DNA from 4 places in the Micromonospora sp. NPDC005305 genome. Region 1 is predicted to be linked to each of the others. Evidence: riboswitches for the same ligand, from Rfam matches in the RefSeq annotation. Region 1 holds a riboswitch; each other region holds the start of a gene.
The links. Region 1 has a riboswitch for cyclic di-AMP ahead of ABZS80_RS10450 (transglycosylase family protein). Riboswitches for the same ligand answer to the same signal wherever they lie in the genome.

Region 1 (7,068 bases):
GCTCGGCGGCGGCGGCCACCGAGGCCGGGTCGGTGATGTCGAGCCGCACCGGGGTGGCGCCCGGCAGGTCGACGGTCTCCGGGTTGCGGGCGCCGGCGTAGACGGTGGCGCCGCGGGCCAGCAGCTCGGCGGCCAGGTGCCGGCCGAAGCCCCGGTTGGCCCCGGTGACCAGGGCGGTGCTTCCAGCGATCTTCATGGGTGCTCCTGAGAGTGGCGAGGGGTGGGTGGTCAGGACGGCAGCAGGCCGGGACCGGGCAGCAGGTCCACCTCGTCGGCCGGCACGTCGTGGCCGGCCGCGCAGCGCAGCGCCACGTGCACCGCCGCGCCGCAGTCGTGGTGGGCCAGCCGGACCGAGGGCTCGTCGACGGCGTACGTGTCGCCCCACTCGCGCAGGGCGGCGAGCACGGGCAACAGGTCGCGCCCCTTGTCGGTGAGCACGTACTCGTCGCGGGTGCGCTGGCCGGGCTCCCGGTAGGGCCGCCGGTCGAGCAGCCCGTCGGCGACGAGCTGCTTCAGCCGGGCGGCGGCCACCGGCTCGCTGACACCGACCCGGCGGGCGAACTCGTCGAAGCGCCGGGTGCCGAACGACGCCTCGCGCAGCAGGAGCAGCGTGGTGCGGTTGCCGACCACGTCGAGCGCGCCGGCGATCGAGCAGTTGGCGGTGGACCAGGAGTCGCGCCGCGCGAGGAAGTCCGTCATGGGGCCGACGCTACCCGGCTGACTTAGGGAAACCAAAGCCAGCTATCTCACGCCGGACCCGGGAATAAGCCGCCCTCAGAGCTGGCCGGCGTAGAAGCCGTGCCGGGCGAGGGGCTCGACGATCTCCCGCTCCTCGTACGACAGGTGCGACAGCAGGGTGTCGGTGAGCAGGTCCACGGCCGCCTGGAGCTCGGTGAAGTCGCCCGGCTCGCGGATCAGGTCCACGAGCGCCCGGTCCACGCTCTCCACCACCCCGTGGATGACCTCGTGCTCCTCCTCGAGGCGGTCCAGCACCGCCGCCAGCCCCGCGTCGGCCCGGCGCAGGTGCGGAAAGATCGAGTTGTCCTCCAGGCCGTGGTGCTGGGTCACCACGGTGCAGTACGCCGCGCAGTAGGCGCCCAGCGTCCAGTTGTTCTGCCGCATGGTCATCTCGTTGAGCACGGCCCGGGCGGCGCCCGGGGCGACCGCGCCGCGCTTGACCTGTTCCAGCAGGTCACGCACCTGGGCAAGCTCCTGACGCAGGTGGTCGTGCACGTCCACCAGGTGCTGCCCGGCGGCCTGCCCGTGCGGCGAGTAGACGTGCCCGGCCGGTGCGGGCGGCGCGGCCGGCCGGGTGGACTCGTCCCACGGCCGGCGTGCGCTCAGGCGTACCCCCGGGTCGGGGGTGGGGGTGACCGCGAGCGCGGTCGACCCGCCGGCCGCGACGGCGGCCTGCTGCTCCTCGACGGCGTGGGCGCGGCTGCCCGGTGTGGTGCGTTCGGCGGCGACCAGCTCGCGGACCGCGGGCGCCACCTCCTGGGCGAAGAGCTGGACGGCGCGCGGCTCGTCGCTGCCGAGGATGAACGTGGCGACGCCGTGGTCCAGGGCGAGCCCGGCCAGCTCCTCCACCCACTGCTCCGGCGGGCCGTCCAGGAAGCCGCCGGAGGACCGGGCGAAGGTGCCGGTGACGTTGAGCAGCCGGCGCACCGCGCCCGGCTCCCGCCCGGCCTCCGTGGCGGCCTCGTCGATCAGCGCGTTCAGCGCCGGCAGGTCGGCCGGCCCCTTGGGCAGGTACGCGAGGGACGGCAGCCAGCCGTCCGCCAGGCGGCCGACCAGCCGCAGCATCCGCGGCTTGTACGCGCCGACCCAGACCCGTACCGGGTGGGCCGGGGCCGGCCCGCGTTTCGCCCCGACCACCCGGTAGTGCTCGCCGTCGACCCGGACCATGCCGCGCCGGTCGGTGTCCCAGACCTCGCGGATCACCCGGATGGCCTCGTCGAGGGCGTCCACGGCCGCGCCCGGGGAGAGCCGGCGGCCGCCGACCGCCTCGATGGCCTCCCAGAAGGCGCCGGCGCCTAGCCCCAGCTCGACCCGGCCGCCGGTGAGCAGGTCCAGGCTGGCCACGCTGCGGGCCAGCACCACCGGTTGGCGCAGCGGCAGGTTGAGCACGTTGCCCGCGAGGGTGATGCGACTGGTGGCCGCGGCCACGAAGGACATCAGCGTCCAGGTGTCCAGGAAGCCGGGCTGGTAGGGGTGGTCCTGGAAGGTCACCAGGTCCAGGCCGACCTGCTCGCAGAGCTTGGCTCGCGCCACCACCTGCTCGGGGTGCCCGGCGCTCGGGGTGAGGAAGCCGCCGAAGGCCAGCTCGTGTCCGTGGTCGCTCATGCCTCGCCGCCTCGTGCCGATCTTGCGCGAACCTGCCCACGGTAGCCTCCCGCGTTGCCCGGCGGGCCGGGAACCCGCCGCCCGGGGGCCCGCGACGCGCGCCGTGGCCACTCGCCACGGTGGACCCGGCTCCGGTCGGTCGTCCTCTTCGGCCGGTGCCCCGCGAACACCGCTGTGACCTGGGAAAATGCGCCCATGGCGGTCGCTGCGGCAGATTCGGCGGCGGCGTGGGCCGGAAGACGAGGTCGTCCCTCAGCCGGGTGAAGAACTTCACAGAAGTGGGCGTTCGTCACAAACCATTCCTAACGTCGACTCCGTTCGCGATCGCGGACACCACGGGCCGGTAACGCCTAATCCCGCCGCCGGCACGGTGGTACCTGGACCTCGGGCGGGAGCGGGGGACCCACATGTTCCTCGGTGCACGGACACCTCGGGGTGAAGCCGCCTCCGGCGGCCGGGCTCCTCGGCCCGAACCCGACAGCTCACCTCGTCGGCGTGGAGGACACCCACATGGCAACTGAACACGTCGCCCGTCATCGACGGGTCGCGCGGCGCCGCACCGCCGTCGGAGCGCTCGTCGTCGGCGCCGCCACCGGCGCCGCCGCCCTCTTCGGCCCGGCCGCCCCGGCCAGCGCCGCAGGCGTCAACTGGGACGCCGTCGCCCAGTGCGAGTCCGGCGGCAACTGGCACATCAACACCGGCAACGGCTACTACGGGGGACTCCAGTTCTCCCGGAGCACCTGGAAAGGCTACGGCGGTCAGAAGTACGCCAGCCGGGCCGATCTGGCCAGCCGCGGCGAGCAGATCGCCGTCGCCGAGAAGGTCCTCGACGGACAGGGCATCGGCGCCTGGCCGGTCTGCGGCAAGAAGGGTGGCTCGACCAAGAGGTACTCGGCCACCGACTCGGGCTCGAGGAAGGCCACGAAGAAGCCCGCGAAGAAGGCCACGAAGAAGGCCACGAAGAAGGCCACCTCGGAGCGGTGGTCGCGGAACGACCGGCCCGCCGTCCGCACCGAGAGGCGCACCGGGCCGAGCGCCGGCGGCGCCGGCAGCTACGTGGTCCGGCCCGGGGACACCCTCTCCGGGATCGCCGCCGCCAAGGGCGTCGCCGGCGGGTGGCACGCCCTCTACGAGCGCAACCGGGGTGTGGTCGGCGACAACCCGGGCCTGATCTTCCCGGGCCAGAGGCTGCGCCTGCGCTGAGCCCCACCGGACCCGCCCACGACGGGCCGGTCCACGGCACCACGAACGCCCGGCCGGTACTCCCGGCCGGGCGTTCCACGTCGGGGCCGGTTGCTATCGTCACGGTGCTCGGAAAGACGTGAAGAAAGCGCGGATATGACCAACGACTCGTTCTCCGCGGCCGCGAGCCTCGACGAGCTGCTGACCAGGACGCAACAGGCGCTGTCCGCGATGCGGTCCCGGGCCGTCGAGCACGCCGACGGCGCGCCGGCCCAGCTGCTCCGCGCCGAGGGCGGTGCGGCCGGCGGCCGGGTCCGCGCCGTCGCCGTCCAGGGTGGCCGGCTGGAGTCCCTCACCGTCGACCCGGAGCTGGCCGGGGAGCCCCTGGAGACCCTGTGCGGGCACCTCGTGGTGGCCGTGAACGCCGCGCTCACCGAGCTGGACGCGCGGGTCAGCGCCTCGGCCCGGGCGGACGTGGACGCCCTCGCCGCGCGGCTCGGCGGCCTGCCCGAGCAGTCCGCGCGGGACATGGAACGGTTCAGCCGGGCCATGGAGGGCGTCGCGGCCCGGATCCGGCGCGACGGCGCCGCCGGTTCACGCGCGGCCCGCCCGGCCTGACCGCGGGCGGGAATCCGCACCGGCCGCGACCCGCGGCGCAGACGGCGAAGCGGCCGGCCGTCGGGAGGACGACGACCGGCCGCTCCGGTGTGCTCTCAGCTCAGGGTGAGCGAGGTGTCGTCGACGACGAAGGAGGTCTGCAGGGAGCTGTCCTCCACGCCGGTGAACGAGATGGTGGCGGTGGTGCCGGCCAGCGACGAGACGTCGAAGGACCGCTGCACGTAGCCGGTGGCCTTGTTGAGGTTGGAGTAGGTGGCCAGCGTGGTGCTGCCCGCCTTCACGGTCAGCTTGTCGTAGGCGGTGGTCGTGGTGGACTCCGCGCTGTCGATGTGCAGCCAGAAGCTCAGCGTCGCCCGGCAGCCGGCCGGGATGGACACCGACTGGGTGACCGTGTCGGTGTGCGTCGAGCCGTAGCCGTCGAGCCAGGCCTTGTACGAGCCGCCGTGCGCGGCCTGGGCGGTGTCGTTCGTGATGACGCCGGAGCTGGCGCTCCAGCTCACGTTGCCCGACTCGAAGCCGGGGTTGGCCAGCTTCTGGCCGGTGCAGCTGCCCGACGGCGGGGTGGTCGTGGTGGTCGGGGTCGGCGTCGGCGTGCCGGTGCAGGTCGCCTCACCGGTCTGTGCCGGCACGCTGATCGCGGTCCAGGCGGCCTTGACCGCGTTGAACTCGGTGCAGCTGGTCGGGTAGAGGTTCTTCGCGGCCTGCAGCGTCCAGACCCGGTACTTCAGGTACGACGAGGACGAGGTCTTCAGCAGCATCGCGTTGTACATGATCTTCATGGCCTTCTGGATGCCCAGGCCCGTGACGCTGCTGCCGTTGCAGGTGGAGCTGGCCGGCTGGCCGTTGGTCGGGCTGCTGCCGTTGGCCAGCAGGTAGAACCAGTGGTTGCCGGGGCCCGCCGCGGCGTGCACCTCGGTGCCCGGGATGCTGCTGGAGTAGCAGTTCGGGTCGCCCAGCGCCGACGGGTTGTACATGTTGCGGATCGGGCCGCTGCCCACCAGGTTGACCTTCTCGCCGACCAGGAAGTCGGGAGCGTCGTAGCTGGACGGCTCGTTGGCGAACCACTCGGTGGCCGCGCCGAAGGTGTCGGCGACGAACTCCTGGGTGCCGCCGCCGGAGATGCCGCCCGGGGTGTGGTCGTCGATGCCGTGGCCGATCTCGTGGGCCACCACGTCGAGCGAGCCGATCCACTGACCCGCGGTGTTCTTGCCGATCTGGACCTGGCTGCCGTCGTAGTAGGCGTTCTGGTCGTTCAGGCCCACCCGGATCGGCCAGTAGCCGCCGTTGCCGTCGGCGCCGTTGCGGCCCAGCCACTGCGCGAGCATCTTGTGCTCGGTCTGCGCGGCGAACAGCGCGTCGACGCAGCCGGTCTCCTTGTTGGTGGCGGTGCCGTTGCCCCAGGCGTCGTCGGAGCCGCTGAACGTCGTGTTGTTCGCGGCGTCCTGGCAGCTCAGGTTGGTGACGGTCGGGTCCTTCATGGAGTACGTGGTGCCGGAGTGCGTGGTGTTCAACGTCAGCGGGCTGGGCCCGTTCCACGCACCGGTGCCCGTGCCGTGCACGACGTGCTCCTGGGTGCGCAGCACCGCGCCGGTGCGGGCGTCGACGTCGACGGTGAGCCGGCTCGGGCCCTCGGCGCCGGTGCCCCGCACGGTGGTCTCCCAGGCCAGCGCCGGCTTGGCGCCGAGGGTGTAGACGACCAGGTTGGTGGCCTCGACGGTGCTGACCGTCTTGAGCTGGGCACGCGCCGTCTTCGCCGCGGCGGTCGAGGTCAGCTTCGGCGTGGTGGCGAGGCCGCCGATGGCCTGCTGCTGGGCGACGGAGGCGTACTTCAGGTTGCCGGCCGCGTCGGTGGCCAGCACGAAGTCACCGCCGACCACGGGCAGGCCCTTGTAGGTGCGCTCGTAGGGCACGTACTGGGTGCCCTCGGAGGAGATGACCGCCTTCTGCACGAACGCGTCGTCCGAGCTGGCGTGCAGGTAGGCGGGCCGGCCGGCGACCAGCGCGCGGGCCGAGTCGGCGGCGACGGCGCGGGCCTGGGCGGCGTCGGGTGCGGCGGGGCCGGGCGGCGCGGCCTGCACGGCCGCGGCGGTGCCGGCGGCGATCAGACCGGCCGCCGCCGCGCCGGAGAGCGCGACGAGGCGAGGTGAGAGCTTCAAGGGGGTTCGCTCCTGTTCCTAGGCGCGCCGCACGGAGCCCGGTGGGGACGGGCGGCGCGTTGTGGCGAGGCGGGTGACGGCCGTTCTCCGAGGCTGCCGGCGTGGCCCCGGTTCGACAGATCGACCGTCGTGAGCCGCCGGGGGTCGGCGACTCGCTGGGGGCACAATCACACGGCCCCGGGCCGGGATCAATGGGTGACCCGGGCAACCGATGTCGCACGGTTGTCGCGTCGTCGGCGCGAATTCAGGAAGCCATGATCTTCAATAGGCCCTGATCAGGCCGAATGTTCACGGCGACGATCCGAGCGCTGCCCGATCTGCGGCGATTGCCGCTGTGTGCGCAGGACGCGCATTGATCCTCGGTGCCGGCGGCGACCCGCTCCGCCGCTGCGACAGGCGTAGGAGGGGACGACGACCATCTTCCACAGGTGTCCGAAGACGTGGACGTCCATCGATCCGTAGGTTCGGGGCGACCGCCGCGCCGGCGTGTCCCCTGTGTACGCCGGCGGCCGGCGGGGGGAGGAGGAGCACGCGGATGCGAAGCGGAAGACATGCCTGGCGGGCCTCGGTGGTGGCCCTGGCGATCGCGGTCGCCGGCCTGCCGGCGACCGGCGCGTCGGCCCGACCGGCCGCGGAGGAGCGCGCCCGGCTCGTGGTCGAGGACGGCGTCACCCAACCGGTGTTCGGCTACGCCGACGCGGTCCGGGAACGGATCTTCGTCACCTCGGACGTGGACACCGACGCCGACGGTGCCCGCGACGTCGTGGCC
Region 2 (7,068 bases), on a different contig from region 1:
CGAACCTGCCGGTCCGGTCCTGGACGCCGCTGATCGCCGCCCGGCTCGGCGACGCGCTGCTGGTGCTGCTCGCCCTCGTGGCGCTCGCCGCCGGCCTGGCCCTGCCCGCCTGGGTGGCCCTGGTGGCCGCGCTGCTGGTCGGGGCGGGCTGCGGCGCGGTCGGCCTCGACCTGGCCCGGCGCCGGTTCCGGCCGCCGGCCGGCGGCGGCCCGGTGGGTCGGGCGCTGCGCCGGCACCAGCCCGAGTTCCTGCTCTACTTCTCCGCCCCGCCCGGCTCCGAGTACCAGGTCACCATGTGGCTGCCCTACCTGGAGCGGATCGGCCGGCCGTTCCTGGTGCTGCTGCGCGAGCCCGAGTTCCTGCCGGCCGTGGCCGCGGCCACCAGCGCGCCGGTGGTCTTCTGCCCCACGCTCAAGACCATGGACGAGGCGCTGGTGCCGAGCCTGCGCGCGGCCTTCTACGTCAACCACGGCGCGAAGAACAGCCACTGCATCCGCTTCTCGCAGCTCACCCACGTGCAGCTGCACCACGGCGACAGCGACAAGGCGCCCAGCGCCAACCCGGTCTCGGCGATCTTCGACAAGATCTTCGTGGCCGGGCCCGCGGCCGTCGAACGGTACGCCCGGGCCGGCGTGGAGATCCCCGCCGAGAAGTTCGTCGTGGTCGGCCGCCCCCAGGTGGAGGCCATCGAGGTACGCCGGGAGCCGGTCACCGGCCTCAGCCACCCGACCGTGCTCTACACCCCCACCTGGACCGGGCACCACGCCGACGCCGACTACTGCTCGCTGCCGGTGGCCGAGACGCTGATCCGCCGGCTGCTCGACCGGGGCGCGACGGTGATCCTGCGGGCCCACCCGTACACCACCCAGAACCCGGCCTCGGCGCGGCAGCTGGGCCGCCTCACCGAGCTGCTCGCCGCCGACCGGGCCAGGACCGGGCGAGCCCACCTGTGGGGCGCGGCGGCCGGCCGCGAGCTGACCCTGACCGAGTGCGTCAACCGGGCCGACGCGCTGGTGTCGGACGTCTCCGGCGTGATCTCGGACTGGCTCTACTCGGGCAAGCCCTACGCGGTCACCGACATGGGCGTCGACGGGGAGCACTTCGTCGAGCGGTTCCCGCTGGCCGGCTCCGGCTACGTGCTGCGCCGGGACATGTCCAACGTGGACGACGTGCTGACCGGGTTGCTGGACACCGACCCGAAGGCCGCGGCGCGCTGGGCCACCCGGGCCCGCTACCTGGGCGACTTCCCGCCCGAGTCGTACGCCGAGGTGTTCCTCGACGCCGCCCGCCGGCAGCTCGCGCCGGCCGGGAGCGCACCCGCCCCGCGGCGGGGCTCGCCGCTCCCCTCCCCCGCCGCCTGACCCGCCGGTCAGAGGTACGCGTCGAGCAGGGCGAGCACCGCCGCCGGGTCCTCGACGTGCGCGTTGTGGCCCAGGCCGGGCAGGGTGGCGACCGGGACGCCCAGTTCCTTGAGCTGCGCGTCGGTCACCATCGGGTCCTGCTCGCCACGGGCCAGCAGCACGGGGACGTCGACGGCGGCGAGCAGCGCCGGCAGCCGAGGTTCCCCCACCGCGAAGGCGGCCGGGTCCATGGCCAGCCGCCACCGGCCGTCCTCGCGGCGCAGCCCCGCCTCCACCACGGGGTGGTCGGGGGCGAACAGCCCGGCCAGCCCGGAGACCCGCAGGTAGCGGCGGGCCGCCTCGTCCCGGGTGGCGAACCAGGTCACCGGGCGGGCGGCCAGCTCGCGGGCCTTCTCCAAATCGGTCGGGGACCAGACGGCCTTGATGCCGAGCCCGACCACCGCGTCGACGGGCAGGCGGCGGGACCGCGCGGCCAGCGCCAGCGCCACCACCCCGCCGAGCGAGTGGCCGAGCAGCACGAGCCGGTCGCGGGGGCCCAGCCGCTCGGCCACCGGGCCCAGTCCCTCGACCACCCGCCGGGCCAGGGCGTCGAAGGAGTATTCCGGCAGCGGGGGCGACCAGCCGTGCCCGGCCAGGTCCGGGGCGAGCCAGCGCCCCGCCCAGTGGCGCTCCAGCAGCGGCGCCCAGGGCAGCCACACCTCACCGGTGGCGCCCATGCCGTGCAGCAACAGCAGATGGCGGGTACCCGTCGCGTCGCCCATAGGGCGCAGTGTGCCACCGGACGGACACGACGCGCGAGAGCAGCCGGCACGACGACGTCGGGCACCGGCTCGGTGGAGCCGGTGCCCGACGGGAAGAGGTGCGATCAGGCGGAGTAGCCGCGCGTGGCCGCCCAGTTCGCCAGGTCGATGGTGCTGACCCAGTACGCGGGCAGCGCCGGGTTCGCCGAGTCGGCGATCCGGACGGTCCGGCCGCCGTTCTTGTAGCCGACCACCGCGATGTAGTGGCCGCCCGGGAAGGAGTGCCAGCCACCGTCGGTGTCGGTGGCGTCGCCGGCCACGTTGACCACCACGCCCCGGCCGTCGGTGATCGCCTTGACCACGTCCGCCTGGAGCTGGTCCATCTCGGCCGGGCTCGCCGAGCCGCCGAACATGTGGGTCCGGTACGGGTTGCCCTTGACCATCTGGTTCAGGCCCCGGGTGGTGTCCTCGGCCGAGTTGGTGCCGCTCTCGGTGGTGCCGAGCGGGCCGGCCATCGCTTCCTGGGTGGTCTCGACGCCGCTCGCGCTGAGCGCGTTCCGGACCGCGGCCGGGCCGCAGTTCCAGTACTGGTTCTGCGCCTCGTAGTCGTAGTCGAGGACCTTGGTCGACGGCGGCTTCGGCTTCGCCTTCCGGGTGGTGTCCGGGTCGGTGGTGGCCTTGGCCGCGGCCTTCGCGGCCGACGGCGACGCGCTCGGCGAGACGGACGGCGCCGGGAGGGCGGCCCGGGCCTCGCCCCGGCTGGCGACCTCACCGAGCCGCGAGCCCAGCTCGGCGACCGCGGCGGTGTTCTCCTGGTGGACCGGGTCCTCGTCGGTCGCGGTGAGGGCGGTGCCGGCGCCGCCGGCCAGCACGAGCGCCGCGGCCGAGCCGGCGATGATCTGGTACGGGCGCTCGGTCACGAGACGCCGCAGCTGACGCTTCAGGTGATGCTTCACGGGTTCCTCCACGGGAGCGTGCGCGGCACACCGGCCCGACGCGCGGAGGAACTCACGCGCGCTGGCGGGGCGGGTCGCCGCGGAAGGGGAGCGCCCGGGGGGCCGGGCGGTTGGGGCGGTAGCCGGGTCCGCTCGCCGTCAGGCGAGCGCCGGCACCACGATGCCGTGGAGGCGGGGGGACGAGCGGGGGGTGGTGAGCACGAGGAATGGCACTCCTTCCGTGGCCGCCGCCCGGGTTAGCTGACGGATTCGGGCGGGAAGTACGCCCTACCACGGGCCGTGGGCCCGCGGATTCACCCCGGTGTTGCTGTGGGTCCCCGGTTCGTGAGAACACGATTAGGCGGGTCGGCGCGGCGTCGCCACTTGCGATCGGAAACCGCTCCGGACGCGCCGACACTACCGGTGGGTATGCAGCCTGCCAAGTGCTCCCACCTGCGCAAACCTCGTGCAGGACTACGGATATCGGAACAGTTGGTCACTCACTTCGCTCAATGGGACGAGCAGTTACGGCGGCGCCGCGCGGCGGAAAGCGGACATCCGGTGGCGACCGAGCCGGAATTGCGGCGATCGATCGCCCCCCGTGCCCCCGATGACCGTTTCCGGAAGGCCGGTGACCGGACTCACCAAATTCGGATAACGATTCGGCCGACCCGGTTTGGTCTGGGGGGTCAGGCCGGGCGGGGTGCCGCCGTGGCGCGAGCTGCCGCTGACGGCACGGCGGAGGGCGCCGGGACCGGGGTCCGCGCCGCGGTGGCCCGGTCGGCGGGAGTGGGCCGGAGGGCCCCGGTGGCGGCGTACGCCTCCGCGGACAGGGTTCGCGCCGCCTCGGCGGCCAGCTCGGCGTCCCGCCAGGCTCGCCGCTCCCGCTCGGCGGCCGCCGCCCACACCGCCCGGCGGCTCTCGCGTACCGCCCGGGCCAGGACGATCTCCTGCTCGGCCGGGTGCCGGCGCGGGTCCCACCCGTTGCGGTGGGCCAGCACGTCGGCGAGCTGCCGGGCGCTCAGGTCACCGCGCCAGTGCGCCGTCATCGCGGCGTGGTGCAGCCAGCGCTCCCGGGCCGCGTACTCGGCCGGTGTCCGCGGGGTCTGCGGCGCGGGCAGGGCGGCGGCCGTGGCGAAGCGGCGGGCGGCGCCCTCCGCCTCGTCGTACGCCCGCCAGGCCCGTTCGGCCTCGTCCTGGGCGGTGAGCCACTGCTCCCGGCGCCGCCGGGCGGTCTGCCCGGCACCGGCGGCGGCCACCGCCACCTCGTCGGCGTAGCGGCGCAGGTCGGCCCGGCGGGCGGCCTCCTGGGCGGCCGGGTCGGGGACCGGATCGGAGGCGCCCTCCCGCTCCGGGCGGGCGACCAGCACGGCGAGCAGGCCCAGGGCGAGCAGGAGCAGGGCCGACCAGATCGCGGCGGCCTCGGGGACCTCGGTCAGGAAGTGGTAGAGAACGGTCTGCGGCATGGTCGGCGCCTCACGGGAGAGAACGTGGTGGAGAGGTGTCCGCACGGTCCGCGGAAGGCGGCGGGCGCAGCGGCAGCGGGTGCCGCCGGCCGCCTGCGGGGCGGGTGCGGGGGTGAGGTTCGGTGCGTGCGGCGGGCACGGGCCGACGGCCCGCGGGCGGGGTCAGCGGACGGGCGGGGCCCGGGACCCGACGGTGGCCGGAACCAGCCCGGTCAGGACGAGCGCGAAGCCCTGCCCGGCACCGGCGATGGCGGCAACGCCGCCCGTGAACTCCGGTCCGGCAGTGGTAGCGGTGGTTCCGCTGGTGCGGTCCTGCTCCGTCGCCGCGCCGGCGATGGTCCGGTCGACCGCGGCCCTCAGGTGCTGCCCGGCCGCGGCCCCGGCCTGTGGGGGCGGGCCCTCGACGGAGGCCACCACGGTGGGCGCCACCGGCGCGGTCGCGGCCCCGCCGAGCGGCAGCGTCGCCGCGCCGAACGAGCAGGCGACGAGCACGGCCAGGGTGGCCAGCGTCCGGGCGGTCCAGCGCGCCACCCACCACACGGGACAGGTGAGCGCGATCGGCAGCACGGGTACAAACTACCGCCGATGACGCCACATCGCACCGCCGGCGGGCGTGTCGCGCCGCCGCACCGGAGATGAGGCACCGGCCAGGGTGGACAGGAGGCGGACGGACCGGGGCGGGCCGCGCCGAGGGGAGCGCGCCCGGCTCAGCCCGGGTCGCGCCGCCCGGCGTACTCGACGGGCCGTGTCGGGGTGTCGGGGGCCGCGCGCGGGGCGGGGATCCGCGGCGCCGGCGCGCGACGGGCCCGGCGTGGCGGGCCGAGGCGGCGCATCATGGGCATCTCCACCCAGCGGTGCAGGGCCGCCGCGAGCAGGAGGTTGAGCAGCAGGAAGGCGAGCACCACGAGCGGGCCCCACCAGCCGCCCAGGCCGGTGCCCCAGTCGCCGGTGAGTCGCAGCACGGTCCTCATGACCAGCACGTGGACCAGGTAGAAGGCGAAGGAGACCTCGCCGAGCCACACCATCGTGCGGGACCGCCACGGCGTGGGCCGGCCCCGCACGTCGGCGTCCGCCGCCGCGGTGATGACCAGCAGGTAGGCGGCCGCGAGCAGGGCCGCCCAGTACTCGGCGCGGATCCACAGCGCGGCGACCACCCAGGTGGCGACGAAGAGCAGGCTGGCCACGGTCAGGTTCGGCCCGCGCCAGCGGCCCCGGCGCAGCAGCTCGGCGGCCGCCACACCCAGCCAGAACTCGAAGGAGCGGGTGACCGGGAAGATCTGGGTGAACCACCAGCGGTTCTCCTCGGGCACCAGGAGCTGCGCGGGCCAGAGGGCCAGGATGAGCAGCGGCACGGCGACCACGACCGCCCACAGCGCGCCGGTGCGGGCCCGGCGCAGCCACGGCAGCACCAGCGGCAGGCAGAGATAGAAGGCCAGCTCACAGGAGAGCGACCAGCTCACGTTGTTGACGCTGTAGAAGTAGCCGTCGAGGGGGATCCAGGCCTGCAGCAGGAAGAGGTTGCCGACCGCGGCCCACGGGGCGACCGGGTCGGCGAACCAGAACGCGACGGCCAGCGCCACCGCGAAGGTCACCAGGTGGTTCGGGTAGATCTTGGCGAGCCGGCGGCGCAGGAAGGTCCGCCGGAGCTCGCCGTCCCGGTACGACCAGACCAGCACGAATCCACTGAGGATGAAGAAGAACTCCACCCCGGAGAGACCGAGGCTGAACGCCTTGCCCACCAGGACCTTCAGGTCGGGCTGGGCGATGATCCCCATGGTGCCGACGTGGAAGGCGAAGACCAGCAGGGCGGCGACCCACCGCAGCCCGGTCAACGACGGCAGGCGGGTGGCGCGGGTGGCGGCCGGGGCACTCGTCACGCCGGGCACCCTACCCGGCGCCCGAGGTCGCGACCCCGACCGCTGCCACCAACCCTCGTACGCCTGTTCGAGTGCGAGGTAGGATCGGCGGCGTGTCCGACGTCGCGTACCAGCCCTCGATGCTCGACTTCGCCGCGCAGGGTCCCACCCTGGGCCCGCTCGCCGGCCGGGTGCGCCGGCACGAGCTGAGCCGGGGCGCCTGGGTCGACCACCTGCCCGGCTGGGTGGCCGGCTCCGACGCGGTGCTCGACACGCTGCTGCACGAGGTGCCGTGGCGGGCCGAACGCCGCACCATGTACGACGCCGAGGTCGACGTCCCCCGCCTGCTCTGCTGGTACGCCGCCGGCCGGCAACTGCCCCACCCGGTGCTCACCACTGCGCGCGACACGCTCACCCGGCACTACGCGGCCGAGCTGGGCGAGCCCTTCGTGACGGCCGGGATGTGCCTCTACCGGGACGGCCGGGACAGCGTGGCCTGGCACGGCGACACCCTGGGCCGCTCCGCGCACACCGACACCCTGGTGGCCATCGTCTCGTTCGGCTCGCCCCGGCCGCTGCTGCTGCGCCCCCGGGGCGGCAGGGGGACCAGCCTGCGTTTCCCGCTCGGCCACGGCGACCTGGTGGTGATGGGCGGGTCCTGCCAGCGCACCTGGGAGCACGCCGTCCCGAAGACCGCCCGGCCGGTCGGC
Region 3 (7,068 bases), on a different contig from region 1:
AGCGCACCTGCGCCGCGGGCCGGACCGGCAGGGTTGCCGGACCGGCCCGCGCCGACGGATGGTCAGCTCTTGAAGGCGTCCTTGATCTTCTCGCCGGCCTGCTTGAGGTTGGCGGCCGCCTGGTCGTTGCGGCCCTCGGCCTCGAGGCGCTCGTCGTCCGTGGCCCGGCCGACGCCCTCCTTCACCTTGCCGGCGGTGTTCTCGGTCGCGTTGCCGATCTTGTCGTCGATGCCCATGGGAACCTCCACTCAGCAGTTTTCCGTGACGTCAGGCAAGTACCCCGGGTTCCGCCGTGCGAATCCCCGGCCGTCAGCCGACCGGGCGGAAGCGCCGAAGCCGGAGGCTGTTCGCGACCACGAAGACCGACGAGAAGGCCATCGCCGCGCCGGCGATCATCGGGTTGAGCAGGCCCGCGGCGGCCAGCGGCAGGGCGGCCACGTTGTAGGCGAAGGCCCAGAACAGGTTGCCCTTGATGATCGCGAGGGTCCGCCGGGAGAGCCGGATGGCGTCGACGGCGGCCGTCAGGTCGCCCCGCACCAGTGTCAGGTCGGACGCCTCGATGGCCACGTCGGTGCCGGTGCCCATGGCCAGCCCCAGGTCGGCCTGGGCCAGCGCGGCGGCGTCGTTGATCCCGTCGCCGACCATGGCGACGGTCCGCCCCTCACCCTGGAGGCGCTCGACCACGGCCACCTTGTCGGCCGGCAGCACCTCGGCGATCACCTCGTCGATGCCGACCTCGGCGGCCACCGCCTTGGCCACGGTGGCGTTGTCGCCGGTGAGCAGCACCGGGGTGAGCCCCAGTTCGCGGAGCCGGGCGACGGCCGCCGCGCTGGTCGGCTTCACGGCGTCGGCCACCGCGAGGACGCCGCGGGCCCGGCCGTCCCAGCCGGCCAGGACCGCCGTCCGGCCGGCGGCCTCCGCGCCGGCGACCGCCCGCACGACCTCCTCGGGTACGTCGAGACCGCGCTCGCGCAGCAGCCGGAGCCGCCCGACCACCACCTCCCGGCCGTCGACCGTGCCGGTCACGCCGAGGCCCTCGGCGTTGGCGAAGCCGGTCACCGCGGGCAGCGGGCCCGCCTCGGCAGCCCCGTCGGCGACGGCGCGGGCGATCGGGTGCTCGGAGGCCCCCTCCAGCGCGCCGGCGAGCCGGAGCAGGTCGGCCGCGTCCTCGCCCCCGGCGGGCAGCACGTCGACAAGCGTCATCTTCCCGGTGGTGACGGTGCCGGTCTTGTCCAGCACGACGGTGTCGACCTGGCGGGTGGACTCCAGCACCTCCGGCCCCTTGATCAGGATGCCGAGCTGGGCGCCCCGCCCGGTGCCGACCAGCAACGCGGTCGGTGTGGCGAGCCCCAGCGCGCAGGGGCAGGCGATGATCAGCACCGCCACGGCGGCGGTGAAGGCGGCGGTCGTGCCGCCCCCGGTGCCGAGCCACCAGCCCAGCGTGCCGGCGGCCAGGGCGATCACGATCGGCACGAAGACACCGGAGATCCGGTCGGCGAGCCGCTGCACGGCCGCCTTGCCGGTCTGCGCCTGCTCCACGAGCCTCGCCATCTGCGCGAGCTGGGTGTCGCCGCCGACCCGGGTGGCCCGGACGACCAGCCGGCCGCCGGCGTTGACGGTGGCGCCCACCACGGCGTCGCCCGGCGCGACCTCGACCGGCACGGACTCGCCGGTGAGCATGCTGGCGTCGACCGCCGACGTCCCCTCGGCGACCACGCCGTCCGTGGCGACCTTCTCACCCGGGCGGACCACGAACCGGTCGCCGACCGCGAGCTGGTCCACCGGGATCCGGGTCTCCTGCCCGCCGCGCAGCACCGCGACGTCCTTGGCGCCCAGCTCCAGCAGGGCGCGCAGGGCGGCGCCCGCGGTGCGCTTGGACCGGGCCTCGAAGTAGCGGCCGGCGAGGATGAACACGGTCACCCCGGCCGCCGCCTCCAGGTAGATGTTGCCGGCCCCGTCGGTGCGGGTGATGTCGAAGCGGAACGGGTGGGTCATCCCGGGCATGCCGGCGTCGCCGAGGAAGAGCGCCCAGAGCGACCAGCCGAACGCGGCGAGGGTGCCGAGCGAGACCAGCGTGTCCATGGTCGCCGCGCCGTGCCGCAGGTTGATCCACGCGGCCCGGTGGAACGGCAGGCCGCCGTAGACCACGACGGGGGCGGCCAGGGTCAGCGACAGCCACTGCCAGTAGTCGAACTGCCAGGCCGGCACCATGGCCAGCACGATCACCGGCACGGTCAGCACGACCGACACCCACAACCGGGTACGCAGCCCGCGCAGCTCGTCCACCGGCCCGGCGGTCGCCTCGGCGGCCTGCGCGGGCGGTGGCGGGACGACGGCCGTGTAGCCGGTCTTCTCCACGGTGGCGATCAGGTCGGCCGGGGTGACCTCGTCGGCGTACCGGACGGTGGCCTTCTCGGTGGCGTAGTTGACCGTGGCCTCGACGCCGTCCATCCGGTTGAGCTTCTTCTCGATCCGGGCGGCGCAGGAGGCGCAGGTCATGCCGCCGATCGCCAGCTCGATCAGGTTCGGCGCGACCGGCAGGGACCGGGCGGATGTCATCTCGTCACCTCCGGTCAGCTGTGCCCGTGCCCCGGGGCGCCGTGGTCGGCGTCCGGGGTCGGTGCGGTCGTGGGGGCCGGCGCGGCGGGCGCCGGCGTGGCCTGGTCCCCGGCCAGCACGGTGAACTCCGCGGTGTGCACCGCGTCGCCGTGCCGGAAGTCCAGGTAGAGACGGTACGCGCCGGAGGAGGGCACCTCGGCGGCGAAGGTGACCGCCGGCCCGGCCGGGGTCCGCCCGTCGCCGGGCGCGCCCTCCGGGTGCACGTGCAGGTACGCCAGGTCGCCCTGGCGCAGTGCCACCAGGTGCCCGTAGGCCCCGAGGTAGGGCTGGAGGTCGGTGACGGGCCGGCCGTCCCGGCTGACGGTCAGGGTGAGCCGGCTGGTCCGGCCGGGCTGCGGGGCCCCGGTGAGGGTGACGGTGTAGCCGTCGACCGTGGTGCTGGTCACCGGCGCCGGCAGCGGCCGGTGCTCCAGCGCGCCCGGGACGGTGACGTCGACCCCGAGGGTGAGCGGCTCGCCGCCGGTCGGGGTGAAGTCGGCGAACGCCCGCCAGACGCCGGGCCCGGCGAGCGGCGAGGCGACCCGCCAGGTGCCGTCGGCGGCCAGTTCCGGGTGGACGTGCCGGAAGCCGGAGAGGTCGCGGCGGGCGACGATCAGGTGCATGCGCTTGTCGTGCGCCACGTCGTAGCGGGTGACCGGCCGGCCGTCCGGGCCGGTGATCCGGAAGGCGAACTCGCCCGCGGGGGCGGTCACCGGCTGAAGCGTGTAGCCGCGGTCGGAGACGAGCAGCCCGCCGGGCAGGTGGGCGGTGGCGGTGGCCGCGTGGCCCCCGTCACCGTGGTCGGTTCCGCCGGGGTCGTGGCCGGCGTCGGTGGCGTCGTGGCGGGTCTCGGCGGCGGGGGTGACGGGGCCGGCCAGGTGGCCGACCCCGTACGCCGTGCCGAACACCGCCGCGAGCCCGAGGGCGAAGCCGCTCAGCTTCGTCGCCGTGTTCATCGGGGCACCTCGGTTCCTTCGGGTCGGCGGACCCGTCACGCCCCGGCGAGGTCGTAACCGGCCTCGTCGACGGCGGCGCGGACGGTGTCCGTGTCCAACGGGCTCTGACTGGTGACGGTGACCCGGCCGGAGGCCAGGTCGACCTGGACGTCGGTGACGCCCGGCAGCGCGCTCACCTCGGTGCTGACCGAGTTGACGCAGTGCCCGCAGGTCATGCCCTGCACCTGGTACGTGGTGGTGACCATCGCGCTTCTTCCCTTCCGCCGCTGTCGTTACCGTTACCCGGTGTGGGTATCGGCCACGGGAGGACCGTACCATACCCCCGAGGGGTACGCTATCCTCGACGTCATGACCGCACCGACGACCCCGACCCGGGGCTACACCGCCAGCAAGGACCAGCTCCTCGCGCGGCTCCGCCGTATCGAGGGCCAGGTCCGCGGCATCGAGAAGATGGTCGAGGACGACCGCTACTGCATCGACGTGCTGACCCAGATCTCCGCCATCCAGGCCGCGCTGGACAAGGTCGGCCTCGGCCTGCTCGACGGGCACGCCCGGCACTGCATGCACGACGGCGCCGCCGAGGGCCGCGCCGACGAGATGGCCACCGAGATGATGGCCGCCGTGGGCCGCCTCATGAAGCGGGGCTGACCGGGCCGGGTGAACCCGCCGGCCGCGTGCCACGTGTCCCGTTGCGAACCGTTGGGAGAAACGCCATGGGCGCCGACCACACCCGTCCCGCTCCGCCCGCCCCGCCGCGGGTCCGGCGGATCCTGGTCGCGACGGTGGTGCCGCTCTTCCTGATCACCGTCGTCGCGGCGCTGGTGCTCTGGCCCCGGCAGGACCGGGAACCGACGGACGCGCCCGCGCTGCCCCGCTACCACGGCACGGTGACCCGGGTGGTGACCGAGCCCTGCCCGCCGACCCCGGAGGCACCGGAGGGTGGCCCCGGCGGGTCCGCCGGCCCGTGCGGGACGGTGACCGTCGCCGCCGAGCAGGGCCCGAACGCCGGCCGGCAGGTCGAGACGCCGGTGCCCGCCGGCCCCGGGGCGCCCCGGGTCGAGGTCGGCGACAAGGTGATCCTGGTCGAGCTGACCGACCCGGCCGATCCGGCCGTGAAGACCTACGACATCGCCGAGCACCGGCGCGGCACCCCGCTGGCGTGGTTGGCGGTGCTGTTCGCCGTGGCGATCGTGGCGTTCGGCCGCTGGCGCGGGCTGGCCGCGCTCGGCGGGCTGGTCGCGAGCTTCGCCATCCTGCTCGGGTTCGTGCTGCCCGGGATCGGCGCGGGCCAGCCGCCGCTGCTGGTGGCGATCGTCGGCGCCGCGCTGATCATGTTCGTGGTGCTCTACCTGACCCACGGGATCACCGCGCAGACCTCGGTGGCCGTGCTCGGCACGCTCGGCAGCCTGGTGCTGACCGGCGTGCTCGGCACCCTGGCCACCGCCGCCACCCACCTGACCGGCTTCGGCAGCGAGGACGCGACCACCCTGTCGATGTTCCAGCGCGACGTGGACCTGCACGGCCTGCTGCTGGCCGGCATCGTCATCGGCTCGCTCGGCGTGCTGGACGACGTCACCGTCACCCAGGCCGCCACGGTCACCGAGCTGGCCCACGCCAACCCGGCGCTCTCCCGACGCCAGCTCTACCGGGCCGCCACCCGGGTGGGCCGGGCGCACATCGCCTCCACGGTCAACACCATCGTGCTGGCGTACGCGGGCGCCTCGCTGCCGCTGCTGCTCCTGCTCGTCGCCGACTCCCGGCCGGTGAGCCAGATCCTCACCAGCGAGTTCCTGGCCCAGGAGATCGTCCGCAGCGCGGTGGCCACGCTCGGCCTGATCGCCGCCGTACCGCTGACCACCGGACTGGCCGCGGTGGTCACCACCGCCGGGCGGCGCGGGACCACCGCGGGCCCGGCCGACCCGCCCGCGCCACGGCCGCCGGTCGCGCGGGACGAGGCGCTGGAGGCCCTCGGTGGGGCGCCGGACCGGCGCTCCGGTGGGTGGTCCGGCGGTGACAGGAGCACGGAGGCCGCATGGTGACACTCCGCAGCGTGATGACAGATGTCAAACGCGATCCTGGTCACGCTGGGCGAGGACGAATTCTCGCTATTGGTCGGCTTCCGGACGTAGAACCCGGGGAGGACTCTCGGGTAACCTCGCTGCCGGTCACCGCCGAAGGCGCGCACCGGCGCCAGCGGTGCCGCCGCCCAATCGCCCGCGGGCGAGCCGGGGAACCAGGTACATGGGGTGAATCCGCGCGAGCGGTAGGGGCCACTTCCGTCCCGAACCCGTCAGCTAACCCGGTCGGCGGCCGACGGAAGGGAACACTGTGACGGCACCCCTGCGCCGCTGGCTGACCCCCGTGGTGGCTGCGCTGGCCGCGCTCACCGTGCTGGTGGGGCCGACCCCGGCGACGGCCGCTCCGAGCACCCCCACCCCCTCGGGGCACTCCGACGAAGACGACGACCCCCTCATCACCGAGGCCATCGACACCGCCAACCGGGCCTACCTCCAGGCCAAGTCGAAGCTGGACACGTCGCGCAAGCGCCAACTCCAGCTCGCCCTCGAGGTGAAGGCGGCACAGAGCGAGCTCGACGCGCTGAGCCCGCAGGTGGCCCAGATCGCGGCCCAGTCCTACCGGACCGGCCGGATGGGCGCCATGGCCATGCTGATGGAGAGCAACACGCCCGACTCGTTCGTCCGGCGGGCGGCCGCCCTCGACGAGCTGAACCTGCTGAACGCGCAGAAGCTCGGCGCCATCAACGCCGCGAAGACCCGCGCCGAGCAGGCCAAGATCGCGCTCGACGTCGAGGTGCGCGAGCAGGAGAAGCAGAAGAACGCGATGGCCCGCGAGAAGGCCGAGACGGAGAAGGCGCTGAAGCTGGTCGGTGGGATCGGCTTCACCGGTGGCCTGGTCTCGGCCACCTCGCCGGTCGCCCGCGTCGGCCCGGGCCGGACCTCCGACGGCGACTGGAAGCCGGAGTCGTGCAGCGAGAACGACCCCACCACCTCGGGCTGCGTCACCCCGCGCACGCTGCACGCGTACAAGGAGGTCAAGCGGGCCGGCTTCAACCGCTTCGTGGGCTGCCACCGGAACGGCGGGCCGTTCGAGCACCCGAAGGGCCGGGCCTGCGACTGGTCGTTGCAGAAGAGCGGCTTCTCCTCCTGGCGCACCAAGGACCAGCGGATGTACGGCAACAACGTCGCCGCCTTCCTCATCCGCAACGCGGACCGGCTGGGCATCTACTACGTGATCTGGAACCGGCAGATCTGGTTCCCGGCCACCGGCTGGAAGTCCTACAGCGGGCCCTCGGACCACACCGACCACGTGCACATGTCGCTGCTCTGACGACGTACACCGAAAGGGGCCGGCCCGCGACACGCGGGCCGGCCCCTTCGACGTTTTCCGACGGCCGTCAGTTGGCGAGCGCCGGGTCCGCGGGCGCGGCCGGTGCGGGCACCTGGGCGGCCGGCGTGCCGGCCGGGGCCTGGGCCACCCTGCGCACCTCGCCCGC
Region 4 (7,068 bases), on a different contig from region 1:
CCGCCGGAGGTGCTGGCCGGGCCGATGCTCGCCGTGGCGGTGCTCGGCCTGCTCGCCAACATCGCCGCCTTCGCGCTGCTGCGCGCCGGCGCCGAGGAGAGCATCAACCTGCGCGGGGCCTACCTGGAGGTGCTGGGCGACCTGCTCGGCTCCCTCGGCGTGATCGGCGCGGCCCTGGTCATCGCGGTCACCGACTGGTGGTGGGCCGACCCGCTGGTCGCCGTGGCGATCGGGCTGTTCATCCTGCCGCGCACCTGGCGGCTCGGTCGGGCCGCGGTCCGGATCCTCGTGCAGGCCGCCCCGGAGCACCTCCAGGTGACCGCGGTGCATGACCGGCTGGCCGCGGTGCCCGGCGTCGCCGAGGTGCACGACCTGCACGTCTGGACGCTCACCTCGGGCATGGAGGTGGCCTCGGCGCACCTCACCATGACGCCCGGCGCCGAGGTCGGCGAGGTGCTGACGGCCGCCCGGGCCGCGCTGCACGAGGACTTCTCGATCGATCACGCCACGTTGCAGATCGAACCCGGAGCGTCCCCCGGGGCGTGCGGCGCGGTCGAGTGGTAATTAGGACAATCTTAAATCCAAGTGGCTATTGTGCACCTGTGCCGGTTTTGTCCGGGACACCGGCCCCCACCAGCGGAGCCGGCCCGGCACAGCGCCGGTAGGCTCGATCGCGGCCCCCGCCGGGCGGCGCCCGCCGGCGCCCGCGGTGGCCAGCGCCTAATCGCCCGCACGGGCGAGCCGGGGAACCACGTTCGTGGGGTGCATCCGCGTCAGCGGTAGGGATCTTCCGTCCCGAACCCGTCAGCTAACCCGGTCGGCGGTTGACGGAAGGACACGTGAATGCCCCCAGTGGCACCTGTACGACGGACGGCCGCCCGGTTGGCGGCCCTGCTCGTCGCGACGCTCACCCTCGGCGTCGTGACCGCGCCGGTCTCCCCGGCCTCCGCGGCTCCGGCGACTTCCCCCGCCGGCCTGCTCGCCGCCGCCGCACCCGGCGACGACGAGGGCGGCACCCCGGCACTGCGCGCCCAGCTCGACGCGGCCAGCAAGGGCTGGCTGGACGCACGCACCGCACTGAACCGCTCGGTGACCCGGCAACAGCAGCTCACCGCCCAGCTCAAGACGGTCAACGACGAGTTGACCGTCCGGGACGCCAAGGTCGGCGAGATCGCCGGGGTCGCGTACCGGTCCGGGCGGCTGGGCACGGCCGCGGCGCTGCTCGGCAGCACCAGCCCCGAGGGCTTCATGGACCGCGCGGCGGCGCTGGAGCAGGTGGCCGCGCACGAGGACCGCGCCCTCCGCGACCTCATCGACACCCGGGACGAGGCGACCCGCACCCAGGCCGCGCTCACCGGTGAGATCCAAGAGCAGCGCAAGCAGGTCGCCGTGATGGCCAAGCGCAAGCAGCAGGCCGAACGCGCCCTGGAGGTGGCGAACAACCGCGCGTCCGGCAGCACCGGCGGCGGCAGCGTGCAGGGCACCTCCTCGGCCAACGCCAAGCCGGCAAAGCGCAACGCCGACGGCTCCTGGCCGTCGGAGTCGTGCAGCGTCAACGACCCGACCCCCGCCGACGGCTGCATCACCCCGCGTACCCTGCACGCGCTCCAGCAGGCCAAGGCGGCCGGCTTCACCCGCTACGTCTCCTGCCACCGGCCCAGCGGCTCGGGCGAGCACCCGAAGGGGCGGGCCTGCGACTTCGCCGCGCAGAAGGGCGGCTTCGGCGGCGTGGCCACCGGCGGCGACAAGACGTACGGCAACAACCTGGCCGCCTACTTCATCCGCAACGCCGACGCGCTCGCCGTGCTCTACGTGATCTGGTTCAAGAGGATCTGGCTGCCCAGCAGCGGCTGGAAGTCGTACAGCGGGGGCAACGGCGACCCGTCCAGCGACCACACCAACCACGTGCACCTGTCGGTGTACTGATCCGCTCGGTGTACTGATCCGCGCCCCGGCGGCACCCGGCCTACGCCCCACGACGTACGCCGGGTGTCGCCGCGCGGCCCACGACGCGACGCCCGCGACGGCCGAGCATCGGTGGCATGACTCGACTCTCCCCCGCCGGACGCAAGGCCCTGCTCACCCTGCACCTGGTCACCTCGCTGGGGTGGCTCGGCGCCGACCTGGTGCTGCTGGCCCTCGGCGTGGCCGGGCTGCGCGGGGCCGACCCCGAGGTGGTCTACCCGGCCGCCGCGCTGCTGGTCACCTGGCTGTTCGCCCCGCTGAGCGTGCTCGTCTGGCTGGTCGGGCTCGCCAGCGCGCTGCTCACCCCGTGGGGGCTGCTGCGCTGGCGCTGGGTGCTGGTGAAGTTCGCCGTCACCACCGTGGTGCTCACGCTGGTGCTGCTCCTGCTCACCCCGCGGGTCCGGCACCTCGGTGAGCTGGCCGGGGCGGCCGACGACCACCTGCGGGTCGACCTGGTGGTCGCGCCGACCGCCTCCAGCACGCTGCTGCTCGTCGTGACGGTGCTGTCCACCTACAAGCCGTGGGGGCGCCTGCGGCCGGCCCGGCCGGCGGCCCGCCGACCGGTGGCCACGGGGCGGCGTGGCTGAGCCGGGCCGCCGCCGCGGCGGCATGGCCGAGCCAGCTCGGCGGCGTGGCTGAGCCCGGTCGCCCGCCGGCGGCGCGGCCGGGTCAGGGCAGCTGCCCCTCCAGGGTGGCGCCGAGCCGGCTGGCCAGGCCCAGGTGGGCCGCCCGGGCCTGCCGGAAGGCGTAGCCGAACAGCGGCGCCGGTGCGGAGAGGGTGATCTCCACGTCGATCCGCACCACCCCGTCGGGCTCGTCGCGCAGCCGGGTGTGGTTGCGCACCGTGGTGGCCGGCTGCTGCCGGGCCACGGTCACGACCTCGTCCTCGTTGGCGACCAGCACGTCCGCCTGGTAGGTGACCGGGAAGTGCAGCGGGCCGAGCGCCAGCCGGTCGGTGATCGCGTAGCTGGCCAGCGCCCCCGGGCGGGCCGGCAGCTGGCGGACCCGGACGATCAGCGGATGCAGCTCGCCCTGCCGGCTCAGGTCGCCGAGCAGGGCCACCGCGTGGGCCCTCGTGCACCGGGCCTGCACGGTGTAGCTGAAGCTGTCGCTGCTGAGCAAGCGGCACCCCCTCGCCGTCGTGGGTCCGCACGATCGTCCCGTACCGGAGCCGGGCTGGCAACGGGTCAAAAGTCGCCGGCCCGGGGGCAGGTCGGCGAGCTGGAGTGGATCAGCGGGAGGTGGGCGATCAGGCGCCGGGGAGCACCTGGGGGGTGCTGTCGGCGAACCAGGGCTCGGGCGCGCCGAAGAGGCCGAGCAGGCCGGTCACCCAGAGCTGCCGGTGCACGAATCGGCTCGGCTCGGTGACCACCAGCTTCACGCCGCTGACCTCGCAGGTCTGGAAGCCGGCGACCATGGCGCTGATGCCGACCGAGTCGATGAAGGTGACGAGCCGCATGTTGAGCTCGATCCGGGAGGGGCGGCCCTTGGCGAGCACCTCGGCGATCGCTTCCCGCACCTCGTACGCGGTGTCGACGTCGATCTCCCCTCGCGGGGCGATCTGGACCACACCACCCGGCAGCACCGACTTCACGATCGACAGGCTCACGCGAGCACCTCCACTCGCCCGTACGGGCGCCTCATCAGTACGCGGGCCGCGACCGAGAGTATTCCTCCGACGGCCTCGGTCGCCACCCCTCGGGATGAGCAATTCGCGTACTGGGCACACCTGGGCATCCCAATCCGGACCTTCGGGCTCCTATTTTCCCCGCGGCGCGGGGTCCCCACCGGTCGATCGGCCGGGTGGGCCCGGCCGATCCGCCGACCCAGGGTAGCGGGCGGGCGCACGCCCGGGTGGCACCCGCCCCCGGCGCGTTCGCGTGGTTCGTCCGGTGCCGCGCCGATCGGGCGCGACCCGGCCCGCGCCGGTGGGTTTGCGCCGGCTCCGGTGCGGGCACTGGCCCCGGTGAGCGAACCGTCACGCGCCGGATGACACCCGGAGTCCGATCTGGCCGCCGGACTTCGGCACCCCGAGGAGGTAACACGATGTTCGGATCCACCCTGCTGGACCGCCGCAGCAAGCCCGAGCGGGTCGCCGACCAGGCGTGGCAGCACCTGCTCTCCGCCGCCGGCTCCGCCGGCGACAGCGTGCGGGACGCCGCCCGGTCGGCCCGCCGCAACTCCTCCGGCCTCGCCGACGACGCCACCGACCTGGTCGGCTCCGCCGCCGAGGAGGCCCGCCGCCGGGCCAGCCTCGCCTTCGACGCGCTCGCCGGCCGCCGGCCGGCGCTGCCCTGGACGCTGCTGATCGCCGCGGCGCTGGCCGGCGCGGCGATCGGCTGGGCCGCCGGCACCGCCGCGCGGGCCGCCGGCAGCCGCGAGCGGGACGTCGACGAGATCGAGTTCGTCGACGTCGACCGTCCCAACTCCCCCGCCGGCCTGGACGGCTGAGCCCGGCACGCGACGGTGGCCGCCCCCCGGCGTCGGGGGCGGCCACCGCGCTGTTCGCGGCCAGGTGAGCGGCCCCGTGCAGATCGGCCCACCCGCATCGGGTGAGGGCGGGTCACCCGGGACGCGCGCAGGATCGGGGTTGCGGGACTCCGTGCCGGCGGAGCCCGGCGAACCGCGAACCGAGCCCCGGGAGGAAGCCACCATGGCCACCGCGACGACCACCCGCACCGACCAGGAGATCCAGTCCGCCGTTCTCGACGAGCTGACCTGGGAGCCCCGGGTACGCACCAACGAGATCGGGGTGACCGTCACCGAGGGGGTGGTGACGCTGGTCGGCTCCGTGGACAGCTACGCCAGGAAGTGGGCCGCCGAGCGGGCCGCCCACCGGGTGCCCCGGGTGCGGGCGGTCGCCAACGACATCGCCGTCCGGATCGCCACCTCGGCCGAGAAGAGCGACCCGGAGATCGCCACCGCGGCGAGCCGCGCCCTGGAGTGGGACGCGTTCGTGCCGATCGAGGCGCTCGACGTGACCGTCGCCGACGGCTGGGTCACCCTGCACGGCGAGGTCGAGTGGGAGTACCAGCGCCGGGCCGCCGAACGCTCGGTCGCCCGCCTCACCGGCGTACGCGGGGTGAGCAACGGCATCACCGTGCGGCCGAGCGCCCGCGCCGACGGTCGCGACCTGGCCGAGCGGATCGTGGACGCGCTGGCCCGCAACGGCGCCACCGAGGCGGAGGGGATCAGCGTCCGGGTGCACGGCGACACCGTGCTGCTGGAGGGGCTGGTCCACTCGGCCGGCGAGCGCGAGGAGATCGAACGGGTGGTGTGGAACGCGCCCGGCATCCGGGAGGTACGGAACGAGGTGACGATCGGCCGCTGAGGCGGACCACCCCGGCCGGGTGATCCCGGCTCACCCCGCCGTGGGCGAGGCTGGGAACCATGACTGATCCGAACGCCACGCCGGATCGGCGGGTGATGGCCCGATGACCACGCCACTGCAGGTCACCACCGCCCGGCTGCGGCTCCCGGTCACCGGGACGGACCACACCCGCGGGCCGGCCGACGCGCCGGTCACCCTCGTCGAGTACGGGGACTTCCAGTGCCGGTTCTGCGGGGCCGCCCACACCAACCTGGCCGAGGTGCTGCGCCAGCGCGCCGACACCGTCCGGCTGGTCTACCGGCACTTCCCCATCGCCAACGTCCACCCGTACGCGGAAAGCGCCGCCGAGACGGCCGAGGCCGCCGGCCGGCGGGGGCGGTTCTGGGAGATGCACGACTGGCTCTACGAGCACCAGGACCAGCTCGACCCGGTGCACCTGTCGCTCGGCGTGGAGCAGCTCGGGCTGCCGCCCGACGAGGTCGGCGCGGAGGTGGGGCGTCACGCCCACGCCGACCGGGTCCGGCAGGACTTCGTCGGCGGCATCCGCAGCGGGGTCGACGGCACCCCGACGCTCTTCGTCAACGAGGTGCGTCACGAGGGCGGGTACGACCTGGCGGATCTGCTCGCCGCCGTCGACGCCGCCGCGGACGCCTGAACCCGGTCGCGGTCAGATCAGCCGCAGCTCGCGCGCCCGCCGGACGGCCTCCCGCCGGCGGGTCGCGTCGAGCTTGCGGTAAATGTTGCGCACGTGGGTCTTCACCGTGTTGACCGACAGCGACAGCTCCCCCGCGATCTCCACGTTGGACAGGATGCTCTGCAGGTAGCGCAGGATCGTCAGCTCCCGCTCGGTGAGCGGCTCGTCCAGGGTCCGCTCCGGGCCGGCCGGGCGCTCCGGCGACTCGTCGGCCCGCCGCTCGTCGGCACCGCGGACCAGGTCGCTCACCGTCGCCCAGTGCGCCGTGCCGGCGTCGAGGTGCGCGGCGAGCAGGTCGCGTACCGCCGGCTCGGCGCGGGTGAAGACGCGCCGGTAGCCCTCCGGCTCGGCCAGGTCGAGGACCTGCTCCAGGATCCGGCCGGCGCCCCGGTCGTCGCCGGCGCCGCCGGTCAGCACCGCGTCGAGCAGCCCGGCGGCGAGCCGCACGCGCAGCGGCCAGGAGTCCGCGTCCGGGCCCGTCCAGTCGGGCAGCACCCGACCGGCCGCGCGCGCATCGCCGGCCGCCAGCCGCACCCGGGCCAGCGCCACGTCGAGAGCGGCCGGCCCGCCGCCGCGAGCGCCGACCGGTTCCCCGGCGACCGCCGGCCGGTCCACCGCGGCCACGTCGGCCGGGTCGGGTGGAGTCGTGGTGTCCGCGGCGCCCGCTCCCGCCTCGACCAGCAGGGCCCGGGCGCTCTCCAGGTCCCCGACGGCGCCTCGCAGCTGGGCGTCGTCGGCGACCAGCCAGGCGTCCAGGTCGGGGCCGGGCGCCGTCTCCCGGGCCGCCGCCAGGGCACGCAGCGCCGCGGCCGGCTCGCCGTCGGCGGCCAGCAGCCCGGCCCGGCAGAGCGCGGCCAGCGCCGCCCCGCCCGGCTCCGCGACCGCCGGGCCGGCCAGGGTCAGGTTCGCCGCGGCCTCCGCCGGCTCGTCGCGGTCCCAGGCCACCAGGGCCAGCGCGAGGTACGCGTACCCGCAGTCCAGCCGTGAGGACCAGCCCTCGCAGGGCGGCATGGCCAGCGCCTCCCGGGCGGTGCGTTCGGCGGACCGGAGCGCGCCGTGCGCCGCCTCCAGCAGCGCC

Region 2: it holds a riboswitch for cyclic di-AMP, as region 1 does, so the genes downstream of both, ABZS80_RS16710 (C39 family peptidase) here and ABZS80_RS10450 (transglycosylase family protein) in region 1, are expected to answer to the same signal.
Region 3: it holds a riboswitch for cyclic di-AMP, as region 1 does, so the genes downstream of both, ABZS80_RS18790 (hypothetical protein) here and ABZS80_RS10450 (transglycosylase family protein) in region 1, are expected to answer to the same signal.
Region 4: it holds a riboswitch for cyclic di-AMP, as region 1 does, so the genes downstream of both, ABZS80_RS20865 (hypothetical protein) here and ABZS80_RS10450 (transglycosylase family protein) in region 1, are expected to answer to the same signal.

What each region holds. Positions count from the first base shown of each region.
Region 1 covers NZ_JBEXGL010000005.1:40,837-47,904, forward strand. The annotation lists gene ABZS80_RS10435 (SDR family oxidoreductase) at 1-196, opposite strand, end outside; gene ABZS80_RS10440 (helix-turn-helix domain-containing protein) at 229-699, opposite strand; gene ABZS80_RS10445 (LLM class flavin-dependent oxidoreductase) at 775-2,343, opposite strand; cyclic di-AMP (ydaO/yuaA leader) riboswitch at 2,681-2,854, shown strand; gene ABZS80_RS10450 (transglycosylase family protein) at 2,854-3,546, shown strand; gene ABZS80_RS10455 (YbaB/EbfC family nucleoid-associated protein) at 3,682-4,143, shown strand; gene ABZS80_RS10460 (M4 family metallopeptidase) at 4,239-6,299, opposite strand; gene ABZS80_RS10465 (Xaa-Pro dipeptidyl-peptidase) at 6,835-7,068, shown strand, end outside.
Region 2 covers NZ_JBEXGL010000008.1:258,839-265,906, forward strand. The annotation lists gene ABZS80_RS16700 (CDP-glycerol glycerophosphotransferase family protein) at 1-1,361, shown strand, start outside; gene ABZS80_RS16705 (alpha/beta fold hydrolase) at 1,370-2,122, opposite strand; gene ABZS80_RS16710 (C39 family peptidase) at 2,227-3,069, opposite strand; cyclic di-AMP (ydaO/yuaA leader) riboswitch at 3,268-3,410, opposite strand; gene ABZS80_RS16715 (hypothetical protein) at 3,726-4,502, opposite strand; gene ABZS80_RS16720 (hypothetical protein) at 4,665-5,069, opposite strand; gene ABZS80_RS16725 (acyltransferase) at 5,210-6,379, opposite strand; gene ABZS80_RS16730 (alpha-ketoglutarate-dependent dioxygenase AlkB) at 6,472-7,068, shown strand, end outside.
Region 3 covers NZ_JBEXGL010000010.1:109,752-116,819, reverse strand. The annotation lists gene ABZS80_RS18820 (CsbD family protein) at 63-236, opposite strand; gene ABZS80_RS18815 (heavy metal translocating P-type ATPase) at 310-2,559, opposite strand; gene ABZS80_RS18810 (hypothetical protein) at 2,574-3,554, opposite strand; gene ABZS80_RS18805 (heavy-metal-associated domain-containing protein) at 3,590-3,799, opposite strand; gene ABZS80_RS18800 (metal-sensitive transcriptional regulator) at 3,903-4,202, shown strand; gene ABZS80_RS18795 (YibE/F family protein) at 4,268-5,593, shown strand; cyclic di-AMP (ydaO/yuaA leader) riboswitch at 5,748-5,879, shown strand; gene ABZS80_RS18790 (hypothetical protein) at 5,883-6,902, shown strand; gene ABZS80_RS18785 (carbonic anhydrase) at 6,970-7,068, opposite strand, start outside.
Region 4 covers NZ_JBEXGL010000012.1:62,618-69,685, reverse strand. The annotation lists gene ABZS80_RS20870 (cation diffusion facilitator family transporter) at 1-564, shown strand, start outside; cyclic di-AMP (ydaO/yuaA leader) riboswitch at 708-839, shown strand; gene ABZS80_RS20865 (hypothetical protein) at 844-1,926, shown strand; gene ABZS80_RS20860 (hypothetical protein) at 2,043-2,552, shown strand; gene ABZS80_RS20855 (SRPBCC family protein) at 2,635-3,087, opposite strand; gene ABZS80_RS20850 (STAS domain-containing protein) at 3,215-3,574, opposite strand; gene ABZS80_RS20845 (hypothetical protein) at 4,012-4,416, shown strand; gene ABZS80_RS20840 (BON domain-containing protein) at 4,619-5,296, shown strand; gene ABZS80_RS20835 (thioredoxin domain-containing protein) at 5,400-5,951, shown strand; gene ABZS80_RS20830 (LuxR C-terminal-related transcriptional regulator) at 5,964-7,068, opposite strand, start outside.